DNA from 3 places in the Neorhizobium phenanthreniclasticum genome. Region 2 is predicted to be linked to each of the others. Evidence: riboswitches for the same ligand, from Rfam matches in the RefSeq annotation. Region 2 holds a riboswitch; each other region holds the start of a gene.
What was found. Region 2 has a riboswitch for cobalamin ahead of bluB (5,6-dimethylbenzimidazole synthase). Riboswitches for the same ligand answer to the same signal wherever they lie in the genome.
Positions count from the first base shown of each region.

Region 1: linked by a shared signal. The riboswitch ahead of ABK249_RS00915 (aromatic ring-hydroxylating oxygenase subunit alpha) and the one ahead of bluB (5,6-dimethylbenzimidazole synthase) in region 2 are both predicted to bind cobalamin.
Region 3: linked by a shared signal. The riboswitch ahead of ABK249_RS29750 (CbtB domain-containing protein) and the one ahead of bluB (5,6-dimethylbenzimidazole synthase) in region 2 are both predicted to bind cobalamin.

Region 1 is NZ_JBEAAL010000001.1:179,811-185,268, reverse strand. It holds gene ABK249_RS00930 (FAD-binding oxidoreductase) at 1-203, opposite strand, end outside; gene ABK249_RS00925 (L-threonylcarbamoyladenylate synthase) at 216-1,193, opposite strand; gene ABK249_RS00920 (DUF6656 family protein) at 1,226-1,843, opposite strand; cobalamin riboswitch at 1,989-2,204, shown strand; gene ABK249_RS00915 (aromatic ring-hydroxylating oxygenase subunit alpha) at 2,316-3,563, shown strand; gene ABK249_RS00910 (BA14K family protein) at 3,682-4,113, shown strand; gene ABK249_RS00905 (BA14K family protein) at 4,305-4,796, shown strand; gene ABK249_RS00900 (transporter) at 4,866-5,458, opposite strand, start outside.
Region 2 is NZ_JBEAAL010000023.1:68,008-73,465, forward strand. It holds gene ABK249_RS24365 (GFA family protein) at 138-548, shown strand; gene ABK249_RS24370 (NAD+ synthase) at 613-2,286, shown strand; cobalamin riboswitch at 2,356-2,543, shown strand; gene bluB (5,6-dimethylbenzimidazole synthase) at 2,621-3,307, shown strand; gene ABK249_RS24380 (hypothetical protein) at 3,311-3,973, opposite strand; gene ABK249_RS24385 (NADP-dependent malic enzyme) at 4,094-5,458, opposite strand, start outside.
Region 3 is NZ_JBEAAL010000035.1:36,980-42,437, forward strand. It holds gene cobO (cob(I)yrinic acid a,c-diamide adenosyltransferase) at 1-520, opposite strand, end outside; gene ABK249_RS29745 (CbtA family protein) at 517-1,284, opposite strand; gene ABK249_RS29750 (CbtB domain-containing protein) at 1,297-1,473, opposite strand; cobalamin riboswitch at 1,511-1,708, opposite strand; cobalamin riboswitch at 1,768-1,971, shown strand; gene ABK249_RS29755 (DUF1636 domain-containing protein) at 2,077-2,472, shown strand; gene cobW (cobalamin biosynthesis protein CobW) at 2,469-3,506, shown strand; gene cobN (cobaltochelatase subunit CobN) at 3,582-5,458, shown strand, end outside.

The DNA.
Region 1 (5,458 bases), on a different contig from region 2:
CCGGTTTCGCTTGCAAGCTTGAGGACTGCCGAAACCTCCTGCGTGGAGCCCGGCTTGAGCAGCATTGGCGAGGAGCCTTGGTAAAGTCCACGGCCCTCGATGAGATGCGGCGCGAGGTCTTGCTGGTCGCGCAGCACATGGTTTTCGCCGACGATCGCCGCAAAGCGGTCGAGAAGCTCTGGTTTGGGTCCCGAAATGTCCATCGGCGTCTCCTCTTATTTCCGCGGCGCTGCGGCGCGGGCCAGCCGGTCGTTGATCGCCTCGCCGAGACCGTGACCCGGAATGGGTGTGACGGCGATACGGGTGGCACCGGTCGCATCGGCGCGCTTCAGGTAATCGAACAGATTTGCGGCCGCCTCGGCAAGATCGCCGGAGGGACTGAGGTCGAAAATTGCAGCGGCCTGTTCGATTCCCTTCACCGGAACCGCGCCGAGGCGGATCAACACCTCGCCCGGCTCGACATGATCGGCGTTGAGCCGCACGCTCGCACCCGGCGCATAGTGGGAGGCAAGCATGCCGGGCGCCTCGATGATCGCTGCGGGACCTTCAGGCCGGATGACGGTCAGCCCCGTTGCCGTTTCTATTTCCTCTCCGGCAACCCCGCCGGGCCGCAGCAGCCGGAGTGCGCCACTTTCGACGCGAAGGATGGTCGATTCAACGCCGACCGGTGCTGCGCCGCCGTCAATGACGAGCTTCAATTTGTCGCCCAGGTCGTCCGCCACATGCCGGGCGCTCGTCGGACTTACTCCGCCGGACGTGTTGGCGCTGGGGGCGGCGAGCGGTTTGCCATAGGCGCGGATGAGGTCGGCGGCAAAACCCTTCGGCAGGCGGATGCCGACCGTGTCGAGCCCGGCCGTCGCCAGCGAGTGGATGCCGCTTTCGGGCCTCAAAGGCAGGATCAGCGTCAGCGGTCCGGGCCAGAAGGTCTCGGCAAGCTTTTTCGAGACGGGGTCGAAGACCGCATAGCGCTCGGCCATGGCGAGGTCGGACATGTGGCAGATCAGCGGGTTGAAGCGCGGCCGACCCTTGGTCTCGTAGATTCGGGTGATGGCGGCGGGATTGGTGGCGTCTGCCGCAAGTCCGTAAACCGTCTCGGTCGGGATCGCGACAGGAAAACCGTCTGCCAGGACGGCACAGGCGCGCTCGAGCGCCTTTTCGCGATCCGTGGTGATGTCTATGATTTCGGCTGTCATGTTCGCCGTCAATAACGCGGACTCGTCCGCCGTCAAAGCTTTTTGATGATTTCGCGAAGCGCGTCGCCTGAAGCACCGAGCATCAGCACGTTCTTGATCGCTTCCATCGGATCGTGGGTCCTGAACAGGAGCCCGTTCCTGCGGATCGAGCGGTTGATCCGGAAAGGCTGGCCGGGCTCGCTTTCGATCGCGACCGCGAAATACATACGCGCATTCATATGGCTGATGCGCTCGAAGAATTTCTCTTCCTCCTCACCGATCTCAGAGAAGAAATTGGCGATGTAGAAAGACCAGCGCACCGGCACGCGAGACGCGAGGAGAGTCCGGGCGGCCGTCACGTGGCAATAGCCGAGATGCGGACGGTCATCGAGCGTGCGATGGAAGATGACCTTAGGGAACTGGATCGAGCGGTGGAAGGCGTTGATCCGCTCGTGGCTTTTTTCGCCTGCGGCCTCCAATCGCTTGCCTGTGCGTTCCGCGACCTCGGTGTAACTGAGATAACGGCGTTCCTCCGGCGCCCAGATTGGCTTGTAGCGTGTGATGCGCCCGGTCCGCAGAAATTCCGAATGCACGGTCGTTTTTGTCGCCGCCGGAACAGGAGGAGCCGGCGGAGGAGCTTCGAAGTAGCGGATCTTTGCCTTTGCCTGCACGATGGCGCCGCTCCCATTGAGGCCGGGATTTTAGGATTCAACACTTAATGACGAGTTTCCCTTTCGCGAGGCTTGAGAAAGGCCGTCGTCAATGCGGTTGCCGATGTCGCAATGTCATCTATGCGGCAAGTTTGGGGGATGGTTATATCCGCCTCAAGCTCAAGGTGCCGCCCCGCTAGGGAGGGGCGGAGAATTGGGAAGCCGGTCGAAGCCCGGCGCTGCCCCCGCAACGGTGGTGGAGCTCGAAGGCCTGGCGGAAGCCACTGGGAAAGAGCCGCAAAGGCTGCCCGGGAAGGCGCCAGGCCAGTCCCGCAAGGGACAGCTCCTGAGCCCGGAAACCAGCCTGAAGTGAACGAGATTTTGACCGATCGCGGCGGGCGTTCGGACAAGGAGACTGGCAGGCTGAGGCCGGCTGGTTTTTCCATGTCCTTTCCGCAGGCCGCTTGAAGGTAGCATTGACGAGGAAGGCAAGATGGAAATTCGCAGTCAGGTCCTGCGGCAATTGAAGAGCCGCCGTGAAGGCTTCAGCCTCGAACAGGCCTTCTATACCGACCCGGACTATTACAAGCTCGACCTCGAAATGATCTGGTACCGTGACTGGCTGTTCGTCGGCCACGATTGCGAACTGCCGAAGGCCGGAAGCTATTTCACGCTGCAGATCGGAGATTATCCGGTCGTCATCGTGCGCGGTCGCGACGGCCGGATCCGGGCGCTCCACAATACCTGCCGCCATCGCGGCAGCCGGGTCTGCACCAAGGAGAGCGGTTCGGCAGTCCGCCTCGTCTGTCCTTACCACCAGTGGACCTACGAGCTCGACGGCTCGCTGATGGCCGCCCGCCAGATGGGCCAGGACTTCGACAAAAGCCAGTTCGGTTTGAAGAAGGTCCATTGCGAAAGCGTCGCCGGCTATATCTTCATCTGCCTCGCCAACGAGGCGCCGGACTTCGCATCGGTCCGCGCGGCCATCGAGCCCTATATGGCGCCGCATCGCCTCTCGGAAGCCAAGGTCGCCCACCAATCGACGATCATCGAAAAAGGCAACTGGAAGCTCGTCTGGGAGAACAACCGCGAATGCTATCATTGCCCCGGCAATCACCCGGAGCTCTGCCGCACTTTCCCGGAAGCGCCGACTGTCAGCGGTGTGGCCGGCGCCATTGACGATCCCGTCATCACCGAACACTGGCGGCGCTGCGAGGCGGCCAATCTGCCGAGCGAGTTCCGGATATCTCCGGATGGCCAGTTCCGCGTCGCCCGCATGCCGTTGATCGAAGGCGCTGAAAGCTACACCATGTCGGGGAGGAAGGCCGTCGTCCGCCAGCTTTCAGACGGCGTGACGATCGACGGCATCGGCACCATGTTGCTTTTCCACTATCCGACCACCTGGAACCATATGCTGGGCGACCACGCGATCTCCTTCCGCGTCACGCCGCTCGGCCCGGAGGAAACGGCGGTCACCACCAAATGGCTGGTCCATAAGGATGCGGTCGAAGGCGTCGATTACGATCTCGAAGAACTGACGCATGTGTGGAACATGACCAACGATCAGGACCGTCAGATCGTCGAGGAGAACGCCTTCGGCATCCGCTCGCCGGCCTATGAGCCGGGGCCTTACTCGGCGGTCCACGAGGGCGGCGTCATGCAGTTCGTCGAGTGGTATTCGAACTTCATGGTCAACCGCCTGCAGGGGGATGAGCAGGCGAAGCTTTCGATCGTGGCGTGACATTCCTGCCGGCGGGCAGATCGCTCGTTCGTGATCGGCCTGGGTCCGGGTTCCCGAGGAACCAAGCTTCCGCATCCGCGTTGTTCCCAAGTGAAATTAAGCACAGGGAAACATCAGGATGAATGCCATTCGTTTGCGTTTGACCACGGTTGCGGCAGCCTTTGCCGTAGCGCTCACGAGCCTTACTCCCGCTCAGGCTTTCCAGACGCAGCCGATCTCCGGCATTTCAACCTCGACCACCATAACGCAGGTCCAATATCGAGATCGTCGCGATTGGCATCGTGACCGCGCACGGTACGGCTGGTACAACGGCCATCGCGGTTATCGCGACCGCCGGCCGGGTTATCGCTATCACAACGGCTTCTGGTTCCCGCTGGCAGCCTTTGCCACGGGGGCGATCATCGGCGGGGCGATTGCAAACGATCGCGCCGGTTATTCCAGCCGGCATGTCGCCTGGTGCGAGAGCCGCTATCGCACCTATCGTGCGTACGACAATACCTACGTGCCGCGCGTTGGCGTGCGCGCACAATGCATTTCGCCATATCGGTGAAGCTTTCCGGGGCTGGATATGGAACCCGGTTCGGGCACGCGGCCCGGGCCGGGTTTTCTGTCGGAAGCGTTAATCGCGCATTCAGGATGAATTCCCTAGGGTCGCTGTGAAGTTCAGCCGTCTGATATAAGAGACGCTGCTTGGCGCAGAGAATTGAAAGAAAAGATAACAACAGGGTATGGAGACTTGATATGACGCTGTTCAGGAAGATCGCCGCCGCTGGTATTTCCGTCGCCGTTCTGGCTGGCTCCCTGATGCCGGCTCAGGCTATGCCGCTTCCCGCGGCTCCGGCCGCGGTTACGGAAAGGTCGGATGTGACCCAGGTACAATACCGGGACCGCCATGATCGGTGGGAGCGCCGTCACTGGCGCCGCGACGCGTATAGGAATGGCTACCGAGACGGTTATTACAATGGCTATCGTGGTTATCGCGACCGCCGGCCACACCATCGTTACTACAACGGCTATTGGTTCCCGTTGGCGGCGTTTGGCGCCGGCGCAATCATCGGCGGTGCCATTGCCTCGCAGCCGCGCTACGTGGCTCCGGCGCCGTCCTATAGCGGTGGCCTCAATCCGCGTCACTATGAATGGTGTTCCGCCCGCTATCGTTCTTACGATTCCTATTCCAACACGTTCCAGCCCTATAACGGCCCGCGTCAGCCCTGCTATTCGCCTTATTACTGAGGCCTATCATCAGGCGTAGCTTTGAAGGCCCGTCCGGCACAAGCCGGGCGGGCTTTTCATTTGATCGGGTCAGAGAATACCGGTGCGCCTCAGCAGCCACCAGGCAGCAAGCACCGACACGCCTATCAGGCTGAGGGCGTAGCCGGTGCCGTTCGTGCCTTCTGCGAAAGGAAGGGACGAGGTGTTCATCCCGAAGAAGCCGGTGACCAGCGTTGGCGGCAGCAGGAATGCCGTCATCAGCGACAGAATGTAGAGGTGCCGGTTCGTCTCGGAGGAGAGCTTCGAGTCAATTTCCTCATGCAGCAGCCGGGCACGTTCCTGCAGTGCGTAAACATCGTGATCCACCGCCTCCAGCCGGCCGACCAGCCGCGAAGCCACGTCGTCGAAACCGGGCGGCATCTCGTCGTCGTCGGCCGCCGCGGCGCGGCGCATCAGTGTCAGCACGGTTCTGAGGTGCCGGTGCAGCCGAACCACGGTGCGCCGCACGGGGGCGAGCCGGCGGCGCTCGTCGCGCGGCGTATTGTCGTAGACGAAATCTTCGATGAGGTTCAGTTCTTCGGTGAGCTCCATCACGAGGCTGATCAGCGTGCGCTGGAATTCGGCGACCAGGGTTTCGAACACGTCGATCGGACGTCTGTAGCGGGAGGCATTCTTTTCGATCG
Region 2 (5,458 bases):
CAACGATAGGCCGGCAGCGATGCCGGCCTTTTCGTTATCTCATGGCTGCAGCTCACAATAAGGATAAGCGAAATCGATTTGACCTGCGCTGTCATGCCCGCGACATTGCATTCGGGCATATTCGAATGGAGGCTCCCGTGGAGCAGACGAACAGCGGCCGGTGTCTATGCGGTTCCATCCGGTTTGAGACGACGGGGCCCCTGCGGACGGCGACGGCCTGCCATTGCTCGCAATGCCGCAGGCAGACCGGGCTCTTCTATGTCGCAACCGCCGTGCGGCCTCAGAACCTTCGCATTCAAGGGGAGGAGACGCTCTCCTGGTACCGCGCGAGCGACATGGCCCGGCGCGGTTTCTGCTCCACATGCGGATCCGCGCTTTTCTGGCAGGCCGACGGGGTGGATCAGATTTCGATCATGGCCGGTGCATTCGATCAGCCGAGCGGGCTTGTCATGGGTGAACACATCTATTGCGCCGATAAGGGGGATTTTTACGACATTCCCGAGGATGGCGTACCCCATCATCCCGGCGGTAGGCCCACATCTGCTTGAAACGTCATAAAAATTTTCCCTGGAGCACGTTGCCGCCATCTTCGGCCGGCGCTAAATCCTGACCATGACCCAGGACATCAGCCAGACCCTCCGCATCGCCATAGCCCAGCTCAATCCGACCGTCGGCGATGTCGTCGGCAATCTGGCGCTCGCCCGTGAAGCACGTCGGGACGCCGCCCGCAACGGGGCCGACCTTGTTCTCTTCACCGAACTCTTTATTGCCGGTTATCCTCCGGAGGACCTCGTGGTGAAGCCGGCCTTTCTGAAAACCTGCCTGGATGCCGTCGAACAGCTTGCGGCCGATACGGCCGACGGCGGGCCGGGCGTCGTCATCGGCTTTCCACGCCAGGGCAGGGAGGGCCGGCACAATTCGATCGCCGTGCTCGATGGCGGCAGGGTGATAGCCATCCGCGACAAGGTGGACTTGCCGAACTACGGCGAGTTCGATGAAAAGCGCGTCTTCATTGCCGGCGAAATGCCGGGGCCGGTGAATTTCCGCGGCGTCAGGCTCGGCGTTCCGATCTGCGAGGATATCTGGGGTGAACTCGGCGTCTGCGAGACTTTGTCGGAAAGCGGCGCGGAGATCCTGCTCGTGCCGAACGGCTCGCCCTATTATCGCGGCAAGATGGATATCCGCCATCAGGTGGTGCTGAAACAGGTCATCGAGACCGGCCTGCCGATGATCTATGCTGCGCAAGTCGGCGGCCAGGACGAACTGGTCTTCGACGGCGCGAGTTTTGCCTTCAATGCGGACAAGACACTTGCCTTCCAGATGGACCAATTCCAACCGGCGGTGACGGTGACGGAATGGAACAGGGTCCACGATACCTGGCGCTGCACCGATGGGCCGATGGCGCGCATCCCGGAAAAGGAGGAAGCGGATTACCGCGCCTGCCTGCTCGGCTTCCGCGATTATGTCAACAAGAACGGCTTCAAATCCGTGATCCTCGGCCTGTCCGGCGGCATCGACTCGGCATTGTGCGCGGCCATCGCCGTCGATGCACTGGGTGCGGAGCGGGTGCGCAGCGTGATGCTGCCTTACCGCTACACCTCCGAGGAGTCGCTGAAGGATGCCCCCGATTGCGCGCGTGCGCTCGGCTGCCGCTACGATATTGTGCCGATCGCCGAGCCCGTCGAGGGTTTTTCGTCGGCGCTCTCGGAGCTTTTCGATGGCACGGACGAGGGCGTTACCGAAGAAAACCTGCAGAGCCGGGCGCGCGGCACCATTCTCATGGCGATCTCCAACAAGTTCGGCTCGATGGTGGTGACGACCGGCAACAAGTCGGAAATGTCCGTAGGTTACGCGACTCTCTACGGCGACATGAACGGCGGCTTCAATCCGATCAAGGATCTCTACAAGATGCAGGTTTATGCACTTGCTGCCTGGCGCAACCAGCACCTGCCGCCGGATGCGCTTGGACCGTCGGGCGCAGTGATCCCGAAGAATATCCTCTCCAAGGCGCCGTCGGCGGAACTCAGGCCTGATCAGACGGATCAGGATTCGCTGCCGCCTTATCCCGTCCTCGACGACATTCTCGAATGCCTGGTGGAGATGGAAATGGGCACGGAGGAGATCGTCTCGCGCGGCCACGACATCACGACCGTCCACCGCATCGAGCATCTGCTTTATCTGGCCGAATACAAGCGGCGGCAATCGGCGCCGGGCGTCAAGATCACCAGGAAGAATTTCGGCCGCGATCGGCGTTATCCGATCACCAACCGCTTCCGCGACCGATAGGTGACCGATCATTTGACCGGGCGAGACGGCAAGAGCGGGCGGCTCCACTTGAAACGCTGATCATGGCTTGGCATAACGCCTCCGTCAGGTGCCTGCCTTGCGCAGGAGAATCGGGAATCCGGTGGGAAACCGGAACGTGCCCAACGCTGTGAGGCGGACGCTTGGCCGCAATTCGAAAGCCACTGGAATTTCCGGGAAGGCGGCGGCAGGGGCGGATGAAGCCAAGTCAGAAGACCGGCCTGGCAAGATAGATCGAACCGCGCGGACGGCGGCGAGGTTTCTTGATGCTCCTGCGCGTTCGCGCAGGCGGCGTCAGCATTGTTGGGGATAGACGATGCAACCCGATCCTTTTGCGCATGCCTTGATATCTGCAGGCGAATTTCCGGAATGCGACCGCGCTGCGGTCTATCGCGTGATCGAAACCCGCCGCGACGTGCGCGACCAGTTTCTGCCGGACCCGCTTCCGGACGACCTCGTGATGCGGCTGCTCGGCGCCGCACATTCGGCGCCCTCGGTGGGGTTCATGCAGCCATGGAATTTCATCCTCGTGCGGGATCCCGAGATACGCCAGGCGGCATGGAGTGCCTTTTCGCGAGCCAATGACGAGGCGGCGGAAATGTTTCCGGAGGAGCGCCGCGACATATACCGCAGCCTGAAGCTCGAAGGCATCCGCAAGGCGCCGCTCTCGATCTGCGTGACCTGCGATCCGGATCGCGCCGGGCCGGTCGTTATCGGCCGTACCCATGATCCGCGCATGGATGTCTATTCGACCGTCTGCGCCGTGCAGAACCTGTGGCTTGCCGCCCGCGCCGAAGGGGTCGGCGTCGGCTGGGTGAGCATCTTTCATGAGGAGGATCTGCGCGCCCTGCTCGGCATTCCCGAGCGGATCAGGATCGTCGCCTGGCTGTGCGTCGGCTATGTCGATCAGCTTTATCGGGAGCCGGAATTGGCGGTGAAGGGCTGGCGCGAGCGGCTACCGCTCGAAGACCTGGTTTTCACCGATCGATGGGGCGAGTGCTGACAACTACTGCTGCGGCTGCGGCCCGCTGGATTTCGGATGGGCGAGGTCTATACTTTCCTCAGGCAGGAATGTCGGTCCGACCATACGTACCTTCTTGTTCGGATCGTAGGGACGTTCCGGCCCCGGCAGGTTCGGCTGGGCGGCAGCCGCCTGCGGCTGTTTGACACGCAGATCGATGATGCCGGAGTAGGGCTCCTCCTTCGGCAACTCGATACCCTGCAGCTTCATTCTCTCCTTGCGGTCCTCTTCCATATCGGAAGGAATGCAGTTGTTGGAGCGGATTGCAGCCAGGATCGCACCGCGCTCGCCGGAGGAGCGAACCAGTTGCCGGGCATTGTCTCTTTCCGCAACAAGCGCGTCGCGGCTTTGCTCCATGGCATCGAGCGTCTGCCGCATCTGATCGCAGACTTCGCCCTTCGGGCCGCCGAGGACAACGACACTGCCCGTGCCGCAGCCCGCCCGGCGCATCTCGATCCTGAGCCCGCGGATTTCGCTGTTCTGGTCGCTGAGTTCCCGCGCATAGCGCCGTATCTCGGCCGTGTTGCCGATGATCTGCGGTGCGTTGTTGAGCTGCCGATAAAGGGCTGCACAGGTCGCGATATCCCGCGCGGAGGCCACGGCGGGAACAAGCAGCAGCGGGGCGATCATCAGGCCGCAAAGGCGCATGAGGTGTTGTCCGGCTCTCTCCAATCACATGATCGCATCATGGAGCAAGCCGGTTGATAATATCATAAAATCGGCTGCCCAACGATTATTATTTAATTATCATATGGTTATATATAAAATTTAAAGTTGAATCTCCAGATTGGGTTGCGATGCTTCCACCACCGCGAGCGCAGCCATGTTCACGACGCCGCGCGAGGTGACCGAGGGCGACAGGATATGCACCGGCATGGCGGCGCCGAGCAGGACCGGGCCGACATGCAGCGCGTCGGTCATGTTCCGCACGACGCCGAGCGAGATGTTCGCCGCATCGAGGTTCGGGAAGATCAGCAGGTTGGCGTCACCAGTCAGTGAACTGTTCGGCATAGCACGCTTGCGCACCGTTTCGGAAAGCGCCGAACCGGCCTGCATTTCGCCGTCCACTTCCAGGCCAGGAGCCTGTTCGCGCACCAGCTTCAGGGCACTGCGCATCTTCTGGGCGCTTTCGGAATCCCGTGAGCCGAAGTTCGAATGGCAGATCAGCGCTGCCTTCGGGAGGATGCCGAAGCGGCGGACTTCCTCGGCCGCCAGGATGGTGATCTCGGCGATCTCCTGCGCCGACGGATTGTAGTTGACGAACGTATCGGCGAGGAAGAGCGCGCCGCGCTGAGAGATCACGAGGCTGAGCCCCGAGAAGGCGCAGACGCCCGGACGCCGGCCGATGATCTGGTCGACGTCCTTCAGGTGCCGGTCATAACCGCCCTCGACGCCACAGATCAGCGCATCGGCTTCGCCGCGTTTCACCGACAATAAGCCGATCACCGTATTGTTGGTGCGCACGATGGTGCGGGCGCTTTCCGGGTTGATGCCCTTGCGGCCGACCAGGGCGAAATAATCGTCAACATAATCGCGGTAGCGCGGATCGTCTTCCGGATTGACCACGGCGAAATCGACATTCGGGCGGATGCGGATGCCGAAGCGCTTGAGACGGGCCTCGATGACCGAGGGACGGCCGATGAGGATCGGCGTCGCCGTCTTTTCCTCCAAGAGCACCTGGGCTGCCCGCAGCACGCGCTCGTCCTCGCCTTCGGCAAAGATGACCCGCTTCCTTTCGGCCGTCTTGGCGGCGTTGAAGATCGGCTTCATCACGAAGCCGGAGCGCCAGACGAAACGGTTCAGCTGGTCGAGATAGGCATCGAAATCTTGGATCGGCCTCGACGCGACGCCGCTTTCAGCGGCAGCTCTGGCGACGGCCGGCGCGATGCGCAGGATGAGCCGTGGATCGAAGGGCGAGGGGATCAGGTAATCCGGACCGAAGACCGGCGTATCGCCGGAATAGGCGCGTGCGGCAACGTCGGAGACTTCTTCGCGCGCGAGGGCTGCGATCGCCTTGACCGCCGCCATCTTCATGTCCTCGTTGATCGTCCGGGCGCCGCAATCTAGCGCCCCACGGAAGATATACGGGAAGCACAGCACATTGTTGACCTGGTTCGGGAAATCCGAGCGGCC
Region 3 (5,458 bases), on a different contig from region 2:
CCGGCTTGGCGTTGCGACCGGTGACGACCACGTGAAGGTCCGGCCGCCGCGCCTGAAGTGCTGCGACCACCTTGTCGAGATCGAGATAATCGTAACGAAGCGCGATGTTGAGTTCGTCGAGAATGATGAGTCCGATCGTCTCGTCCGCCATCAGGTCGAGAGCCTTTGCCCAGGCCTTTTCGGCGGCCGCGATATCCCGCGTCAGATCCTGAGTTTCCCAGGTGAAGCCTTCGCCCATCGTGTGCCAGACGAGCCGATCGCCGAAAACGGCCAGCGCCGGCTGCTCGCCTGTCGACCAGGCACCCTTGATGAACTGCACGACGCCGACCCGGCGATTGTTGCCGAGCATACGCAAAGCCAGGCCGAAGGCGGCGGTGGATTTTCCCTTGCCGGGACCGGTATGGACGATGAGAAGCCCCTTTTCGACGGTCTTCCCGGCGACTTCCTTGTCCTGCACTGCCTTGCGGTTCACCATCTTGGCGCGATGACGTTCGACCGATGCCTCGTCGATCTCCTTCACCGCGATACGAACTCCCCATCAGACCGCGCCGTGATCTCTTCCCCTGCACGGAAGCGTTCGCGGATCATCCCGGCCAACGCACCGAGTACAGCCCAGAATACCAGGTTCGTGGCGTAGACGGCATTCACGAAGCGGGCGTAGAGTTCCAGCGGCACAGCCGTTTCATGCCCGGGCGGCAGCGGCGCGCCGACGATATGTGGCGCGATCAGCAGAACGATCGCCAGCGCGGCGAATACGGCTGAGCGCGTATAGGCGAGGAGGCCAAGGCCCGCTGCAGTGCAGACTGCGGTCGAAATCCACCAGACCTGACGGGGACCAAGCTCAGCAGCCGGCATGCCCGGAAGTTCCGGGGGGAGGCCGAGCCCTGGAGCCAAGCTGACGGTCAGGAAGCCGGCAATACCGAACATCAGTCCGCTGCGCCAGCCTTTGAGACCGCCCTGGGCTTCTGAAACCGCGATCAGAATAAGACCGAAACCGATCGCGGCCAGCATGTCGGCGGCGGCCGTATAAATGAAGCGCTCGAAACCGTCTGCCGGCATCCATGCTTCTTCGTCGTGATGATGGTCCGCAGGCGCTGCGGCATTGCCGGCGGGAGCGGCCTCATGGCTGTGGCTGTGGCCGACCTCTCCGCCGCCGGCATTCTCGTAGCTCTCCGCTTGCAGGATCAGCGGGACAGTGGAAAAGCTCTGCATGACGGTGAGCAGCAGTCCGGACAACAGCCCGGCGATCACCGCCGTGAAGACGATGTTACGAAACAACGACATGGGAAACTCCCCTCAGTGGCAGGGGAAAGCGAAGGAATGACGCGAATCGTGCGCGGCATTGTGCACGACTTCCATATGCGAGAAGCCGACGAAACCGACGACGAAAAGCCCCAGCAGGGCCGTCATGCTGAGCGGGATGATCTTCGAGGAGGAAATACCGACTGCCGTCGAAGCGGTTTTCGTTGCCATTGCCTTGTCCTTTCGCCCTCCACCCGAGGGCCGTTGAAGTTTTTCCTCGCCTCTGGCAGGTCTCCTGGCTCGCGGATCAGGCATCTTGCGCCCGCCTTCCCGGATTGCTCCAGTGGCATCATGGACGAAGACTTTCCGCTTACAGTTGCGGGGGCAGCCGCGGGTTTGACAGCAGATCCGTCGCACCGCATTCCCTCAAATACCCTTTCGGGGCACCATAGGCTGGCTCACTATAGACGAAATCGGCCTCACGGCAATCGCCTTTGCGACGCATTGACATAAGCATGCGACCGGGCTTACTTGAAAAGAGATGGTCCCTTTCCGGCAACGGGGAGGGCTAAGAGAGAATGCGGTGAGATCCCTTTCGCGATCAATGCCGCGGCTGCCCCCGCAACTGTAAGCGGCGAGCCATTGCCTATAAGCCACTGGGAAACCGGGAAGGCAGGCAAATGGTGGTGACCCGCAAGCCAGGAGACCTGCCATCTGATGTTTTTGCTTCACCGGGCGGGGTGCTCCGGAGGAAGTTCTCGATCACCGCAGGCGGTTTCAGCCCTCTGCTCCGCGCCCCGATTGTTTCGACCCCGGCGGGAACGCGGCTGACCGATGAGTGACCACCGACCAGATGATCCGGCAGATGTGACGATTTTCGTCTGTACCAATTGCCGTGATGTGTCCGACGGCGACGTTCGGCCGGGTATCGCGTTGATCGCAGCGCTACGTGAAGCAGCGGACGGCAAGCCGCTCGCGGTCAAGCCAGTCACCTGCCTTGCCAACTGCGAAAAAAGCCCCAGCGCCGCCTTCAATCACCGCAACGGTTGGTCCTATGTCTTCGGCCATCTGTCCCTCGACAATGTCGAGGACATCGTCACCGGCGCGATGATGCTGGCCGAGGACGAGCGCGGTTTCCTTCCTATACGCGGCCGCCCGACATGTCTGCGCGGCAAGGGCATGACGGCCCGCATCCCACCCTTTCATCATCACGAGGACATGCCATCATGAGCGTCAGCTTCGACCGCGTTCCCTGCACCGTCGTCACCGGGTTCCTGGGGGCCGGAAAGACCACGCTGATCCGCAACCTGATCGCGAAGCTTGACGGCAAGCGGCTGGCGATCATCGTCAACGAATTTGGCGATGTCGGCATCGACGGCGAGATACTGAAGGGCTGCGGCATCGAGAGTTGCCCGGAAGACAACGTCATCGAGCTTGCCAACGGCTGCATCTGCTGCACCGTGGCGGATGACTTCGTACCGGCGATCGATCAGATTCTTTCACGCGAACCGCGCGTCGACCACATCCTGATCGAAACCTCCGGCCTTGCGCTGCCGAAGCCGCTCGTTCAGGCTTTTCAGTGGCCGGCCGTCAAGGCACGTGTCACGGTGGACGGCGTTGTCGCCGTTGTGGATGGTGTGGCACTGGCCGAAGGCCGCGTTGCCGATGACCATGAAGCGCTGGAGGCGCAGCGCCAGGCGGATGGCTCCATCGACCACGACGATCCGGTCGAGGAAGTGTTCGAGGATCAGGTCGCCTGCGCCGACATGATCGTACTGACCAAGAGTGATCTCCTCGATGCTGCGGGCATTGCGACCGCCCGGGACCGCGTCGCAGGGTATCTGCCGCGGGCCGTGAAGATCGTCTCGGCTGCCAATGGCGCGATCGATCCGGCCGTGCTGATCGGGCTTGGCCTCGCCGTCGAGGACGATATCGAAAACCGCAAGACCCATCACGACGACGAACTCGACCACGATCATGATGATTTCGACAGCTTTGTCGTCGATCTCCCGGCTGTTTCCGATGCTGACGAATTGGCTGCCCGCATTTCCGCGACGGCGGAGGCGGAGAACGTACTGCGCATAAAAGGCTTCGTGGAAGTCGCGAACAAACCGATGCGCCTGCAGGTTCAGGCGGTAGGATCCCGCGTAAACCACTATTTCGACCGAGCCTGGGCGCCCGGTGAGGCGCGGATAAGCCGCCTTGTCGTAATCGGCGAAAAGGGCATCGACCGCGCCGCCATCGAAAGGATGCTGGCCGCGTGATAGCAATTCCAGGAAAAGTGTGAAGCGGTTTTCCGTTGGCAATTGCCGAGGGAAAACAGAAACCCAGAGAAAAGGATGCACATACTCGCCACCACATCGTCGTCGCTCGATGACCTGATCGAACCGGTCGACTTGAACCAGTCGCCGGCCGATGTGGTGGTGCTGTCCTTTTCTGGCAGCGATCTGAACGGCATTTCCGCCGCATGGGGCCAAGGTCAGCCGACCCTGCGATTGACCAATCTCGCTGATCTCAGGCATCCCATGTCTGTCGATCTTTGGATCGAAAAGACGGCGGCACATGCCAAAGTTATTCTCGTGCGCATCCTTGGCGGCTATGATCGCTGGTCATATGGTGTCGAAGAGATTTCGCGGCTGGCGCGGCTCAAGAAGACCGCGCTCGCGCTTCTGCCCGGCGAATGCAGTATCCGCGATGAAAGACTCGCTGCTGCCTCGACCGTTTCCGAAGAGGTGCTTGCCGGCTTTCTTGCCTGTTTCCGCGAGGGCGGACCGGGCAATATGCGTCTGCTTGCAAAGCGTTTGGCCGCGCTGGCGAATGACGAGCAGGAGGTCCTGCCGCAAGCCGCACCGATGTCGAAGATGGGCTATTACAGGCCAGGCAGCGGAATCGTCGGAGTGGACGATCTGCTCGCGGATTTCTCGCCAGACGCCCTGCGACTGCCGGTCCTCTTCTACCGCTCCATATTGTTCGCGAACGACACCGCACCGATCGATGCGCTGTTCGAAGCGCTGCTTGAACGCGGTTTCGCGCCGATCCCGATCTTCGTCAGCGGGTTGAAGGATGTCGAGGCGATAAACTTCGTTGAACAAGCGATCGCAGATCTCGAACCTGCGGCGATCATTGCCACCACCGCTTTTGCCAGCGGCGCGAGCGACAGCGGTGAGACGATCTTCGATCGCACCGGCGTGCCAGTTTTTCAAGTTGTCATCGCTACGACCCGACGCGAGGGCTGGGCGGAAAACCGCCGCGGTCTCAATCCCGCAGACCTCGCCATGCATGTGGTCCTGCCGGAACTCGACGGGCGCATATTGGCCGGCGCGATCTCTTTCAAGGCCGGCAGTGATTCCGCCAACCTTCTTAACCGGCCGGAGCCGGACCGGGTCGAGCAGGTTGCTGACCGCATCGGTGCCTTCCTGCGCCTGAAATCTACGCCGCGATCCGCCCGCAAGATCGTCATCCTCATGCCGGACTATCTGAGTGCGCCCGGCCGCACAGGCTATGCCGTCGGGCTTGACGTGCCGCAAAGCGTGCTGTCCATGCTGCGCGAGCTTTCGATAGCCGGCTATTTTGTCGCTGACATACCGGTGACCGCGCGAGACCTTCTTGACCTGCTAAACCAGGAAGCCGGTTCTTATCCGCTCTCCGCCTATCACCCGGCTCCAGGCGCAGAAACCGCCTGGGGGCCGCCCGACGCAGAGCTTGAAGAAGGCGCCTTCCGTTTCCGTACAGCGACTTTCGGCAATATCATCGTAGCGCTGGCACCGGATCGCGGCCGCAACGCAGACCGCCGGGCCGATTATCACGACCCGGATCTGCCGCCACGCCATGCGCTGGTAGCCTTTGGCCAGTGGATGCGCGAGACGCTCGGCGCGCATGCGATCGTGCATGTCGGTGCCCATGGTACGTTGGAATGGTTGCCGGGCAACACGGTTGCCCTTTCGAAGGATTGCTTTCCGGAGATCGTGACCGGTGACCTGCCGGTCATCTATCCCTTCATCGTTTCCAACCCGGGCGAGGCAGCGGTCGCCAAGCGACGGATTTCCGCCGTCACCATCGGCCATCTGCCACCGGTACTGACCGATGCCGGATTGTCCGGCGAACAAAGGAGGCTCGAACTGCTGGTCGATGAATATGCCCAGGCAGACGGGCTCGACCGCCGCCGCCGTGACCGGCTGGCAAAGCTGATCGTCGAGACCGCGCGCAATACCGGCCT